Regions from separate parts of the Vreelandella sp. 162(4c) genome, predicted to be linked through region 1. Evidence: predicted binding sites of a transcription regulator. Region 1 holds the regulator's gene; each other region holds the start of a gene.

Evidence for each region. Region 1 encodes sigma-54, which starts transcription at its own class of promoters, with help from an activator protein. Its sites were predicted from a motif close to TGGCACNNNNNTTGCTNT; they were not measured.
Region 2: a site for sigma-54 is predicted at 2,174-2,191, ahead of AC4EYZ_RS13270 (P-II family nitrogen regulator). Genes of this name have one in related genera too.
Region 3: a site for sigma-54 is predicted at 1,807-1,824, ahead of AC4EYZ_RS13360 (amino acid ABC transporter substrate-binding protein). Genes of this name have one in related genera too.

What each region holds. Positions count from the first base shown of each region.
Region 1 is NZ_CM176981.1:480,742-484,910, forward strand. Features, by position in the region: gene lptA (lipopolysaccharide transport periplasmic protein LptA) at 1-262, shown strand, start outside; gene lptB (LPS export ABC transporter ATP-binding protein) at 274-1,023, shown strand; gene AC4EYZ_RS02215 (RNA polymerase factor sigma-54) at 1,153-2,568, shown strand; gene hpf (ribosome hibernation-promoting factor, HPF/YfiA family) at 2,666-2,974, shown strand; gene AC4EYZ_RS02225 (PTS sugar transporter subunit IIA) at 2,979-3,449, shown strand; gene rapZ (RNase adapter RapZ) at 3,537-4,169, shown strand, end outside.
Region 2 is NZ_CM176981.1:2,868,125-2,872,293, reverse strand. Features, by position in the region: gene glnK (P-II family nitrogen regulator) at 1-276, opposite strand, end outside; gene AC4EYZ_RS13275 (ammonium transporter) at 467-1,714, opposite strand; gene AC4EYZ_RS13270 (P-II family nitrogen regulator) at 1,760-2,098, opposite strand; gene AC4EYZ_RS13265 (accessory factor UbiK family protein) at 2,443-2,790, shown strand; gene AC4EYZ_RS13260 (hypothetical protein) at 2,794-3,123, opposite strand; gene AC4EYZ_RS13255 (TonB-dependent receptor) at 3,101-4,169, shown strand, end outside.
Region 3 is NZ_CM176981.1:2,887,797-2,891,965, forward strand. Features, by position in the region: gene AC4EYZ_RS13355 (amino acid ABC transporter permease) at 1-584, opposite strand, end outside; gene AC4EYZ_RS13360 (amino acid ABC transporter substrate-binding protein) at 686-1,711, opposite strand; gene speE (polyamine aminopropyltransferase) at 1,981-2,847, opposite strand; gene hemE (uroporphyrinogen decarboxylase) at 2,847-3,959, opposite strand.

The DNA.
Region 1 (4,169 bases):
CGCTACCGGTGAGCGCGCCTACTTGCGCCATCAAGGCGAAGGGCAAGAAGGCCCCACGGAAGGCTGGGCGCGGCGGATTATTTATCACGTCGCCGAGCGTCGCGTAGAGCTGATCGACCAAGCCGAACTGACCCAGCAAGAGGACACCTTTAGTGGCGGTCGCCTTGAGTATTTTATTGACCGAGAAGTGATTCAAGCGCGCTCTGACGTTGATGGCAGCGAGCCCCAGCGCATACGCATGACCCTTCAGCCTGAACAATAGGGAGCCTAGCTGTGGCCACTGCAGACACTGCGCCGATCAAAACCCTTTATGCCCACCACCTGGCTAAAAGCTACAAACGCCGCCGAGTGGTCAAAGACATCAATCTGGAGATATCCCAAGGCAGTGTCGTTGGCCTTTTGGGCCCCAACGGCGCGGGCAAAACCACCTCATTTTATATGATTGTTGGGCTGGTCAAATCCGACGCTGGCAAGGTGGGTATCGACGATGTGGATTTAACGCGCGCCCCCATGCACGAGCGCGCAGCCGCGGGGATTGGCTATCTACCTCAAGAGGCGTCTATTTTCCGCAAACTCTCGGTTGCCGAGAATATTATGGCGATACTCGAGACCCGCAAAGAGCTTAACCGCAGCGACCGCGAACAGCGCCTGGAAGCGCTACTCGAAGACTTCCATATCACCCATATTCGCGACAACCTGGGCATGAGCCTTTCGGGCGGCGAGCGCAGGCGTGTAGAAATAGCCCGCTCGCTAGCCACAGAGCCCGCTTTTATTCTGCTCGATGAGCCTTTTGCGGGCGTTGACCCCATCTCGGTAGGTGAGATTAAAACCATCATTCGTGCACTGAAACAGCGCCATATCGGCGTGCTGATCACCGATCACAACGTGCGTGAAACACTAGACATTTGCGATACCGCCTATATCGTCGGCGATGGGCAAATCATCGCCAGTGGCTCGCCCGCCTCGATTCTCACCAACCAAAAAGTAAGGGATGTGTATTTGGGCGCCGATTTTCGCCTGTAATGTTTTTGCCTTAATTGCCCCTAAATAGCGCTTTAAAACAACTTTACGACCAATGGCATGCTTATTGCACTTGCGCCAAGCACTCACTCGCACTAGGGTGGAGCATTCTGATTAACGAGTGGTTCTCAGATGGTCATGAAAGCTTCTCTCCAACTGCGTATCGGCACACAGCTGACCATGACGCCCCAGTTGCAGCAGGCCATTGCGCTGCTGCAACTCTCTACGCTGGATCTTCGTCAAGAAATTCAGCAGGCCCTCGATGCCAATCCCATGCTGGAGCAGGAAGATGAATTTAGTGAACAGGCTGTCAGCGAGCCTAAGGAAGAAGAGTGGTCAGAGAGCATCCCTACTGAGCTCTCGGTAGATAGCGACTGGTCAGATACCTATCAAGATATGGGAAGCCAGGGGGGCAGCAGCAGCGAAGGCCCCGACTTTGAGCGCCAGGCAGCCGGGCAGAGCCTTCATGGCCACCTGCTGTGGCAACTCGCCATGACCGATTTTAGCGCTCGCGAGCAGCTTGTCGCGGAAAGTTTAATCGACGCGCTAGACGCCAACGGCTACCTGACCCAGCCGCTCAACGACATCCGTGAAGGGCTTCGTGCCCAGGGCATTGACGGGCTAAGCCAGCGCGAAGTGGAAACCATTCTACTCAAGCTCCAGCAGTTTGAGCCGACCGGCATATTTGCCCGTGACTTGCGTGAATGCTTGATGCTGCAGCTCGCCGCTCTCCCCGATGATACGCCACTGCTGGTTCCCGCCCGCCGCTTGGTGCGGCAGTTTCTCGAAGCGCTTGGCAAAGACGATATGCGTCTGCTGAAACGCCGTCTAGGGCTCGACGACGAACAGCTGGCCGATGTCATCCTGCTTATTCGCAGCCTAGACCCACGCCCAGGCAGCGCCTACGGCGACACCGATGACAGCTATGTCACCCCCGATCTAGTCGTCCGCCACGATAATGAAGGCTGGCATTTAGAGCTCAACCCCGAGGCCCTGCCACGGCTGCGCATTCAGCCCGACTACGCCAGCTTGATTAAGCGTGCGGATAAAAGCGATGACAACCAGTTTCTCAAAGAGCACTTGCAGGAAGCGCGCTGGTTGATCAAGAGCCTCTCTAGCCGAAACGATACGCTGCTGCGTGTTGGTCGCGAAATCATTACCCGCCAGATTGGCTTTTTAGAGCACGGCGAAGAAGCCATGAAACCACTGATACTGGCCGACATTGCCGAAGCCGTGGAGATGCACGAGTCGACTATTTCACGGGTAACGACGCAAAAATATATCCATACACCCCGTGGTGTGTTTGAACTCAAATACTTTTTCTCAAGCCAGGTGAGCGGTCAAGATGGCGACAGCCACTCCAGCACCGCCATCCGTGCACGACTCAAGAAACTGATTCAAGAGGAGCCGCCCGGCAAGCCGCTTTCAGACAGCCGCTTAGTGACGCTATTAGGCGAAGGAGGGATTCAAGTGGCGCGTCGTACGGTGGCGAAATACCGTGAAGCCATGGGCATTCCCTCTTCCAGTGAACGGCGTCGTTTGCGCTAACTTCGTTAACGTTTCAGGGAAACTCTCGACAAGGGCTTTGCAACGCGGCAAAAAGGGTTACAATCGAAGTACAGTCCGATGGATAAGGAGCACGTCAATGCAAGTAAATATCACTGGTCATCACGTAGAACTGACTGACGCCTTGCGTGACTATGTCAACGAAAAGCTTGAGCGTGTAGAGCGCCATTACGACAATATAACTACGGTGCAAGTCACCTTATCAGTGGAGAAAGAGCGCCAGCAGGCCGCCTGTACGCTGCACGCCGCAGGTGCTGACTTACATGCGGAAGCCCTAGACAGTGATATGTACGCCGCTATCGACGCACTAGCGGACAAAATCGACCGTCAACTCGTTAAACACAAGGAAAAAGCACAAGCTCGCGCCCAAGGCGCCGGTGTGCGTTAATTCAATGACGTTGGAAACCATACTCCCCCCGGAACGCGTTCTGTTCGACGTCCCCGGGGGCAGCAAAAAAAGGGTGCTGGAGTTTTACAGCACCTTTATCGCCCAAAATATCCCCAGCCTGGACAGCCAAGAAGTGTTTAGCCGTTTAATCGGCCGCGAGCGCTTAGGTAGTACGGGTATTGGTAACGGCGTGGCTATTCCTCATGCGCGTAGCCCCCACTGCAACGCCCCTATCGCTGGATTTTTGAAACTGGCTGAAGCGATCGATTTTGACGCTATCGACGGCGACCCGGTAGATCTGGTGTTTGTCCTGTTGGTACCCGAAGAGGCAGATGACACGCATCTCTCACTACTGGGTCAGGTAGCGACCATCATGAATGATGCGGACACGCGCCAGCAACTGCGTAAAGCAGCCAGCCAGCGCGAACTGCTTGAGCTGATTACCGCCAAAATTCGCGAGCAATCAGCGGCCTAAGGGTCTGAAACCCTGTTCAGGGCAGATCACAGCAGGTTATCCGCTCACCACCCTCAACGCAGCTTGATCAAAGCAAAGAGAGACTCTATGCAACTGGTGATCATTAGCGGCCGCTCCGGGTCAGGTAAATCTATCGCCTTGCAAGCGCTGGAAGATCTTGGCTACTACGCGATTGATAACCTCCCAGCTATGTTGCTGGGGTCGTTGGTGGATGAACTGCGTGACCAGGGCGACCGAGCACATTTAGCGGTGAGTATTGATGCCCGCAATTTGCCGGGAGCTCTGGAGCGCCTGCCCTCTTTATTAGACGAGTTGCGCCAGCGTAAAATCGACTTCCAAGTTATTTACCTGACCACCGATGCTCGCATACTGCTTGAGCGTTACTCAGCAACGCGTCGCCGTCATCCGCTGACCCGCGATAGCGAAATGACGCTGGAAGAGGCGATCAATAAAGAAGAGACGACGCTAGAGGATATTCGCGATCTGGCCGATCTATTGATCGATACATCACGATTATCGGTGCACGATTTACGCCGTCGCATTACCGACCAAGTAGCCCATCAGCGGCGCGACAAGCTGACGCTAACGCTGGAATCGTTTGGGTATAAACGCGGCGTACCGTTAGACGCCGACCTGGTCTTCGATGTGCGCTGCCTGCCAAATCCGTACTGGGATCCAACGCTGCGCCAGTTCACTGGCCGCGACGCGGAAATCGTGGCT
Region 2 (4,169 bases), 2.4 Mb from region 1:
AAAGATTTTGCCGTCGCCGATTTTACCTGTGTTCGCCACCTGGGTGATGGCATCAATCACCTGCTCGACCATGTCGTCGTCCACGGCGACTTCCAGCTTCACCTTGGGCAGGAAGTCCACCACATACTCAGCACCACGATACAGCTCGGTATGCCCTTTCTGGCGCCCAAAGCCCTTCACTTCCGTCACCGTAATACCCTGAACGCCGATATCGGAGAGCGACTCGCGTACATCGTCGAGCTTAAACGGCTTGATAATCGCTGTGATCAATTTCATTACCATATCCTCTAACTGGGTGGCCATGATGGGGTCGGGTTGAACGGCTGCTAATGTTGCAGCCGTTAACCGCTAACTACCAGCATACACCGCTATCGGCAGAGAATAAAAAAGCCTCCCACTAAGGGGAGGCCAGAAGGAGCACGCCTGCTCACTAGGTCAGCATTAAATTATTTCTTAATGCCGCTGTTTATTTCTTAATGCCAAATTCGGGATAGGCTTCGAGACCGCACTCAGCGATATCAACGCCTTCATACTCTTCTTCTTCGCTAACCCGGATGCCCATGATGGCTTTCAGGATGAGCCATACCACCAGGCTGGCCAGGAATACCCAAGCGAAGATACCTACGATACCGATGATCTGGGCACCGAATGATGCGCCGTCATTGTTCAGCGGCACTGCCAGCACGCCCCAGATACCGACAACACCGTGAACCGAGATCGCGCCGACCGGATCATCCAGCTTCACTTTATCGAGGGTGACGATGGCTGCGACCACGATGATGCCGCCAATCGCGCCGATAATGGTAGCGCTCAGTGCGGTCGGAGAGAGCGGGTCGGCGGTGATGGCCACCAGGCCAGCCAGGGCACCGTTCAATGCCATGGTCAGGTCAGCTTTGCGGAACCACAGTTTGGCCAGGATCAGTGCCGCAATCACACCACCTGCCGCTGCTGCATTCGTGTTTACAAACACCTGTGCCACGTTGTTAGCAGAATCGACAGCCGCAAGTTTAAGCTCGGAACCGCCATTGAAACCGAACCAGCCCATCCACAGAATGAAGGTACCCAGCGTTGCCAGCGGCATGTTGGCACCGGGAATAGCGTGGATAGAACCGTCTTTACCGTATTTACCTTTACGTGGGCCTAGCACGATCACACCCGCTAACGCAGCCGCCGCACCGGCAAGGTGCACAATGCCGGAACCCGCATAGTCAGAGTAGCCCACTTCAGACAACCAGCCGCCACCCCAAGTCCAGTAGCCAGACACCGGATAGATAAACGCGGTCATTACCACAGCAAAGGCCAGGAATGCCCACAGTTTCATACGCTCAGCGACGGCACCCGACACAATTGACATGGCGGTTGCCACGAACACGACTTGGAAGAAGAAGTCAGAACGCATGGAGTAGTAGGGCGCGTCATCGCCGCCTGCGGTAACCGCATCCACACTGTTTTCAGCGCCAATCAAGAAGCCCAGATTGGGCAGGAAGCCGCCAGCGCTGCTGGAGTACATGATGTAGTAGCCCACCAGCAGATACATGGTGCAGGCAATGGCAAACAGCGCGATATTCTTGGTCAGGATCTCAGCGGTGTTTTTGGAGCGTACTAAGCCCGCCTCTAACATGGAGAAGCCTGCCGCCATCCACATGACGAGCACACCGCAAATTAGAAAGTAGAACGTATCGAGCGCGTAGCTCAGATCAGTCAACTCATTCATTGTAAGTTCCCCGTTGAACTATAGAAATGATCCGAAAAAGCAGCGTTAAACGGCGTCTGCACCGCGCTCGCCTGTCCGAATCCGAATAACGTCTTCAAGCGGTGTCACAAACACCTTGCCGTCACCGATCTTGCCGCTGTTAGCCGCACTACAGATTGCATCCAATACGCTCTCCAAACGGGCGTCGTCTACGGCCACTTCCACTTTTACCTTGGGTAGAAAGTCGACGACGTACTCCGCGCCACGATACAACTCGGTATGCCCTTTCTGACGGCCAAAACCTTTAACTTCAGTGACCGTAATGCCCTGAACGCCGTTGTCGGCCAATGCCTCACGAACGTCGTCGAGCTTAAATGGCTTGATGATAGCGGTGATGAGTTTCATCCCGGATCTCCCCTGCTGGATAAGTCCTGCTAGATTGGTAGCGGCACAGCCGCCAGAATAAGCACCTGAACCGATAATGCGCATACTGTGCCAGCTGACTTTTTTTGCTTATAAGTCAGCCAATTAGCCGTCATCAAAAGTGCAGCTCAGCGCTAAATCTGAGCAAATCCATTCTCACACCACCGCTATTGCACCAAAAAAGAGCGTAAGCAAAAGTAGCCTGCTCTATTTCGATGCACACCCTGGGTTAAGCAGTAAAAGCACGCGATACATGCGAATTCGCCAACTGTTGCGTATCCTTACCGGTAAGCAATATTTAAAGCAGGTTTATCTAGGAGAGAACGATGGCGCCTCAAGACCGTATTAGCCGCTTGGCCCAGCAGATTGGTGACCGTTTACAAAACGCCTCCCAGGCGCCAGAAGATATTCAAAAGGGCGTGCAGCAAGTCGTGCGTGGCGCCTTCGACCGCCTGGAGCTTGTCTCACGGGAAGATTTCGACATTTTAATGGATGTACTGCAGCGCACCCGTTCGCGGGTAGAGGCGTTAGAGCGCCAAGTCGCTAACCTTGAAGCAGCCGTTGATGCCTCCGCGCCAACGACGTCCACGCCGCTCGAAGCTGAAGCCCCACCAGTTCCAGAGCAGCATGCGCCGGAATCAGATGCAGAAGACGAGAAGAATAAACCCGCTTAACGTTCAAGCTTCATTAGCAGCAATAGGGAAATGGCTATTGCTGCGCGCACCGCAAAATAAATACGAATCACTATCGTTGACTTTGTTTTTCGTGGTGATACTCTCCGCCTTTGATTTTCTTACCGTCTGCGGATTGTTCACTATGCACGCCCTGTCACTATCAAACCTATCTGTTGCAAAGCTGCCTTTTGCAAAGCCTTTCTTTTCGCCGTCGTCTGTTTCAATATCTGGGCTTGTTGGCACCGGCCTGTTACTGAGCTTCTCCAATGGCGTTTTCGCCCAAAATACTGCGTCTAGCGCCGACGAGACCATGGTGGTCGTTGGATCGCGCACTCCTAGTCAGATCAGTCAAATTCCCGGTGCTGTATGGGTAATTGACAAAGAGATGCTGCAACAGCAGACCCGCAATGGTGCAGACCTAAAGACAGCATTGGGGCATCTGGTACCGGGGTTGGATCTGGCGCCTCAAGGGCGCACCAATTATGGGCAAAACATGCGAGGCCGGGGCGTGCAGGTGCTCATCGACGGCGTATCGCTGAACAGTTCCCGTGGGCTTTCCCGACAGTTCGATGCCATCGATCCCTTCAATATTGAGCGCGTGGAAGTGCTTTCCGGCGCCAGCAGCCTGTATGGCGGCGGTGCTACGGGGGGCTTGATCAATATCATTACCCGCAAAGGTGAAGAAGGCCTGAACTGGCGTACTGAAGCAGGCATCACCACCGGCTTCAACAACAGCGATGACATAGATCGACGCCTCGCACAATCCATCAGCGGTGGTAACGAGCGGGTTCAAGGCTATCTGGGTACCGCCATTGGCGACAACGGCCGCCACTATGACGGCAGCGGCCAGGAAATCTTTCCCGATATCGCCCAGACCGACCTACAGGATAATCGCAGCATTGATGTATTGGGCAACCTCTCTTTCCGCTTGACCGATGAACAGAGTCTGGAACTGGGTGCCCAGCTGTACCGTTCAGGCTATGAAGGTGACCGGGGTGTTTACTTTCCCAACCTCGACGCTGCCACGCCCAACTTGAACGATGCCGAAATTCGCGATGGCTACCGTTCACAGCGCGATCCGGAAACCGACCGTAAGCTCGTCAACGTCAACTATCACCACGCCAACCTGTGGGGGCAAAACTTCTACCTGCAGGCGTTCCACCGGGAGGAGGAGTCCAGCTTCCAGGCATTTCCCTACCCAATTTCCGACGGCCTGCAATTTCGCGCCTCGCAACAAAACACCGATTTAAGCGGCATCAAAGCGCTGTTTGAATCGCGCCTGGGTGATGACGTTTCGCTAACCTACGGCCTCGATCTGGATCGTGAAACTTTCGATGCCAGCCAGATGCTGTTCGATACCAACATCTCGGACGCCTCCG
Region 3 (4,169 bases), 2.4 Mb from region 1:
GCTACCACGAAGGTGGCTGGGATAAGACCAAATCCTGACTCGAACAGAGGCTGAGGCAGGTACAGCCCGCGTACGTTCAGGAAAATGGCTTCACCAAAGGCCATGCTCTCTCTAGCGCTGGGTAACGTCCGCAGTACAGCAAAGTACCAGAAGAAAATTTGCAGCAGCAGGGGGATATTACGAAACGTTTCGATATACGCATTGGCTAGCCGAGCGATCAACCAGTTGGGCGATAGCCGCGCGATACCGACGATAAAACCAATAATCGAGGCAGCTAACACCCCCAATCCACCGACTAGCAGCGTATTGAGCAAGCCAATCACAAAAGTGCGGCCGTAGGTACTTTGGGAGGAGTACTCGATTAAGCTTTGACCAATACCAAAGCCGGCTGTGTTGCCCAGGAAGCCAAAGCCAGTGGTAATGCCGCGAGCATTCAGGTTGGCTTGGGTATTGCCGATAATATAGATCAGGAAAGCCGCGACAACGGCGACCAATATAAGCTGAAAAATAAGTGCGCGCTTAGCGCGGTCTCGCCAAAACGGCGGCTTGTGGCCAGCGGGGCGAACGTTAGGTCTTACAGACATGGATGGCGTCTCCGCTACACGGAAGGTCAATCAAATGGCCCGCCACGACCTTTAAACAGATACCTGTGAAGAGGGCGGCGGGCCGGGGTCAAGCGAGACGCTTAGCGAATCGGGGGAGCGTACTGGAAACCACCGTCGGTCCACAGGGCGTTAACACCGCGCTCAATTTCCAGCGGCGAGCCCATGCCCACGTTGCGGTCGAAGCTTTCAGCGTAGTTACCCACTTGGCTAATAATGTTGTAGGCCCAATCTGCTTCTAGGTTCATGCCTTCACCGTAGTTGCCGTCTTGGCCTAGCAAGCGAGCGATGTTGGGGTCTTCAGAGTTAAGCATTTCTTCAGCGTTTTCACTGGTGACGCCGTACTCTTCGGCGTTAATCATGGCGAACAGCGACCATTTCACAATGTTGAACCAAAGATCGTCACCCTGACGAACCACAGGGCCTAGTGGCTCTTTGGAGATAACGTCAGACAGGATCATCGAGGCTGAAGGATCGTCTAGCTGAATACGTAGCGCCGCTAGCTGAGAGGTATCGGAGGTTAGCACGTCACAGCGGCCGGCCTGATAGCCACCCACGGTTTGCTCAGAGGTATCAAATACGATCGGGTTGAATTCCATGTCGTTAGCACGGAAGTAGTCAGCCAGGTTCAGCTCGGTAGTGGTGCCAGACTGAATGCAGATGGAGGCGCCGTCGAGTTCATCAGCACCGGTAATACCCAGGTCACGGGATACCATGAAGCCCTGGCCGTCGTAAAAAGTAACCCCGGTGAAGTTCAGGCCCAGAGTAGTATCGCGGGTAGTCGTCCAGGTGGTATTACGTGATAGAACGTCGACTTCACCTGATTGCAGGGCGGTGAAGCGCTCTACGGCGTTGAGTGAAATATAGTTGACGGCTTCTGAGTCGCCGAGTACCGCTGCCGCTACAGCGCGGCATACATCAACGTCGATACCTTGCCAGTTACCGTCGTCGTCCGGAGCTGAGAAGCCCGGCAAACCATCGCTCACACCACACTGAACGGCGCCACGCTCAATGGTATCTTCCAGGGTGTCGGCTTGAGCAGTTGCCATTCCCGCCAGGCTAAGTGAGCCAGCGGACGCCAGAAGCGCTAAGTGTTTTTTATTGAACATCTAGTTTCCCTCGAAGTTATTGGAATCAGCTACTGAAATCAGTTAATGAAACCAGTAGTTGAAATAGTTATGCATGCCGTAGCATGTCACTAAACCTAGCAAGGAAGATGCCAACAAGGGTACAGGCGTTAATTCAGCGCTTTTCAACGCTACTCAACGAATTCGAGACGAAGGTCTAGGTGCAAAAAAGGTTACCGCCCTCCTCGCATTGCACCGTAATAGGGCAAGCTGAGGTGGGCGGTAACACGAAGGCAGGTATTAGGCGTGGTTTACTCGGCTGCGAATGCCTTGCGCATAAATGGCGGAAGGGCGAGCGCACCTCGATGGGCGTCAACGCTATAGTATTCAAGCGGCAAGTCGTGGTTGGTGGCTGCCTGCTCGCGGAACGTATTCACGTCGGTGGCTTTACCCGCCAATGTTACGCTCCACCAGCCTGAAGGATAAACCGGCTGCGGGAAGGGCAGCGTGGCAACGCTGTCAAAACCGGCTTTCAACATGTCGTTGCGCAGCTCTCGGATGATCGAGCCACTGTGGTAAAGCGGTGATTCGCTCTGCTGCACCATTACGCCGCCGCTTTTCAAAATACGGTGGCAGCGCTTGAGAAAATCGGTTTTAAACAGCCCTTCAGCGGGCCCAACCGGGTCGGTGGAGTCGATAATCAGCACATCGATGCTCTCATCAGGTGCATCGTCCACCCACTTGACGCCGTCGGCGAACAGCAGTTCAGCACGGGGGTCGTTATTCGACGCTACCAACGACGGGAAGAAACGCTCAGACGCTTTAGTCACTTCTTCGTCGATATCAATTTGGGTCACTTTCTCCACACCTGGGTGGCGGAGAACTTCTTTTAAGGTGCCGCAGTCGCCGCCGCCGATAATCACTACACGCTTGGGTTCTTGGTGAGTAAACAGCGCCGGATGCGCAATCATCTCATGGTAGAGGAAGTTATCGCGATCAGTCAGCATCACGCAGCCGTCCAGCACCATTAGGTTGCCGTAGGTCTCGGTGGCGTAGACCTCTAGGTGCTGGTATTGGCTCTGTACATCCAGCAGTTTTTCAGAGATCTTCAGTGAGAAAGCGCTGCCGTGGCTATCAAAGACTTCGGTAAACCATTGGTCGTCGCGTAAATCGCTCATCAATTGGCTCCTGAGTGCTGTGCATTTGTGTGCGTTGGAATATCGCGGTGATACTGCGGGCTCAATTCGTGCAGTGCCTCCATAAAGGCAGTGACGTTGTCGGGGTTGGTAAACTGGCTGATTCCATGGCCCAGGTTAAACACGTGACCAGGGCCATGGCCGTAGCTTTCCAGCACGCGGGCTACTTCAGCGCGGATAGCCGAGGGGCGGGCAAACAAAACGTTGGGATCAAGATTGCCCTGTAGCGCCACTTTGTGACCAACCCGGGCACGGGCATCGGAAAGCTCGGTAGACCAGTCGATCCCCAATGCATCGGCACCGGCGCAGGCGATATGCTCAAGCCACTGGCCGCCGTTTTTGGTGAAGAGAATCACCGGTACGCGGCGACCGTCGTGCTCGCGGATCAGTCCCGAAACGATCTGCTCCATGTAGCGCAGCGAGAACTCAAGGTACGCAGGGGTAGAAAGTGCGCCGCCCCAGGTATCAAAAATCTGCACCGCTTGGGCGCCCGCGCGAATTTGGGCGTTCAGGTAGTCAGTTACCGCATGCGCCAGCGTATCCAGCAACTGGTGCATGGTATCCGGGGTATCGTAAAGCATGGTTTTCAGATGGCGGAAGTCCTTGCTGGAGCCGCCCTCCACCATGTAAGTCGCCAGCGTCCAGGGGCTGCCTGAGAAGCCGATCAGCGGCATGCGGCCGTTCAGCTCACGACGAATGGTCGACACCGCACGCATCACGTAATCCAGGTCGCGCTCGGCGTCGGGCACGCTTAGCGCGGCGACTTCTTCCTGTGTACGCACGGTTTTGCGGAATTTTGGGCCTTCGCCGGTTTCAAAATAGAGCCCCAAGCCCATTGCATCGGGAATGGTTAAGATATCTGAAAACAGAATGGCCGCATCGAGCGGATAACGCTCCAGGGGCTGCAGGGTGACTTCGCAGGCAAGGTCATGGTTGCGGCACAGATCCATAAAACTGCCCGCATCGGCCCGGCTGGCGCGGTATTCCGGCAGGTAGCGGCCCGCTTGACGCATCATCCACACCGGGGTGCGGTCGACGGGCTGGCGCGCTAGTGCGCGAAGAAAGCGATCATTTTGCAAAGGTGTAGTGGTCATAGACACTTGCTCTTAGGAAATTTGCCCGCATCGTATTGGAAACCGTACTTGGGAGCGTACTTGAAACCGTTTTGGGGATCGTATGAGGGCAATTGTACTTGAAGATAGGTGTTAGGGCGGCGTACTCGATGGCAAAAATCGTCGCACCCGGCCAATTTTTCTCCATTATTTAGTCGCCTTGTCAGCGTGAGGCGGGCGCCGCTTCCTGTT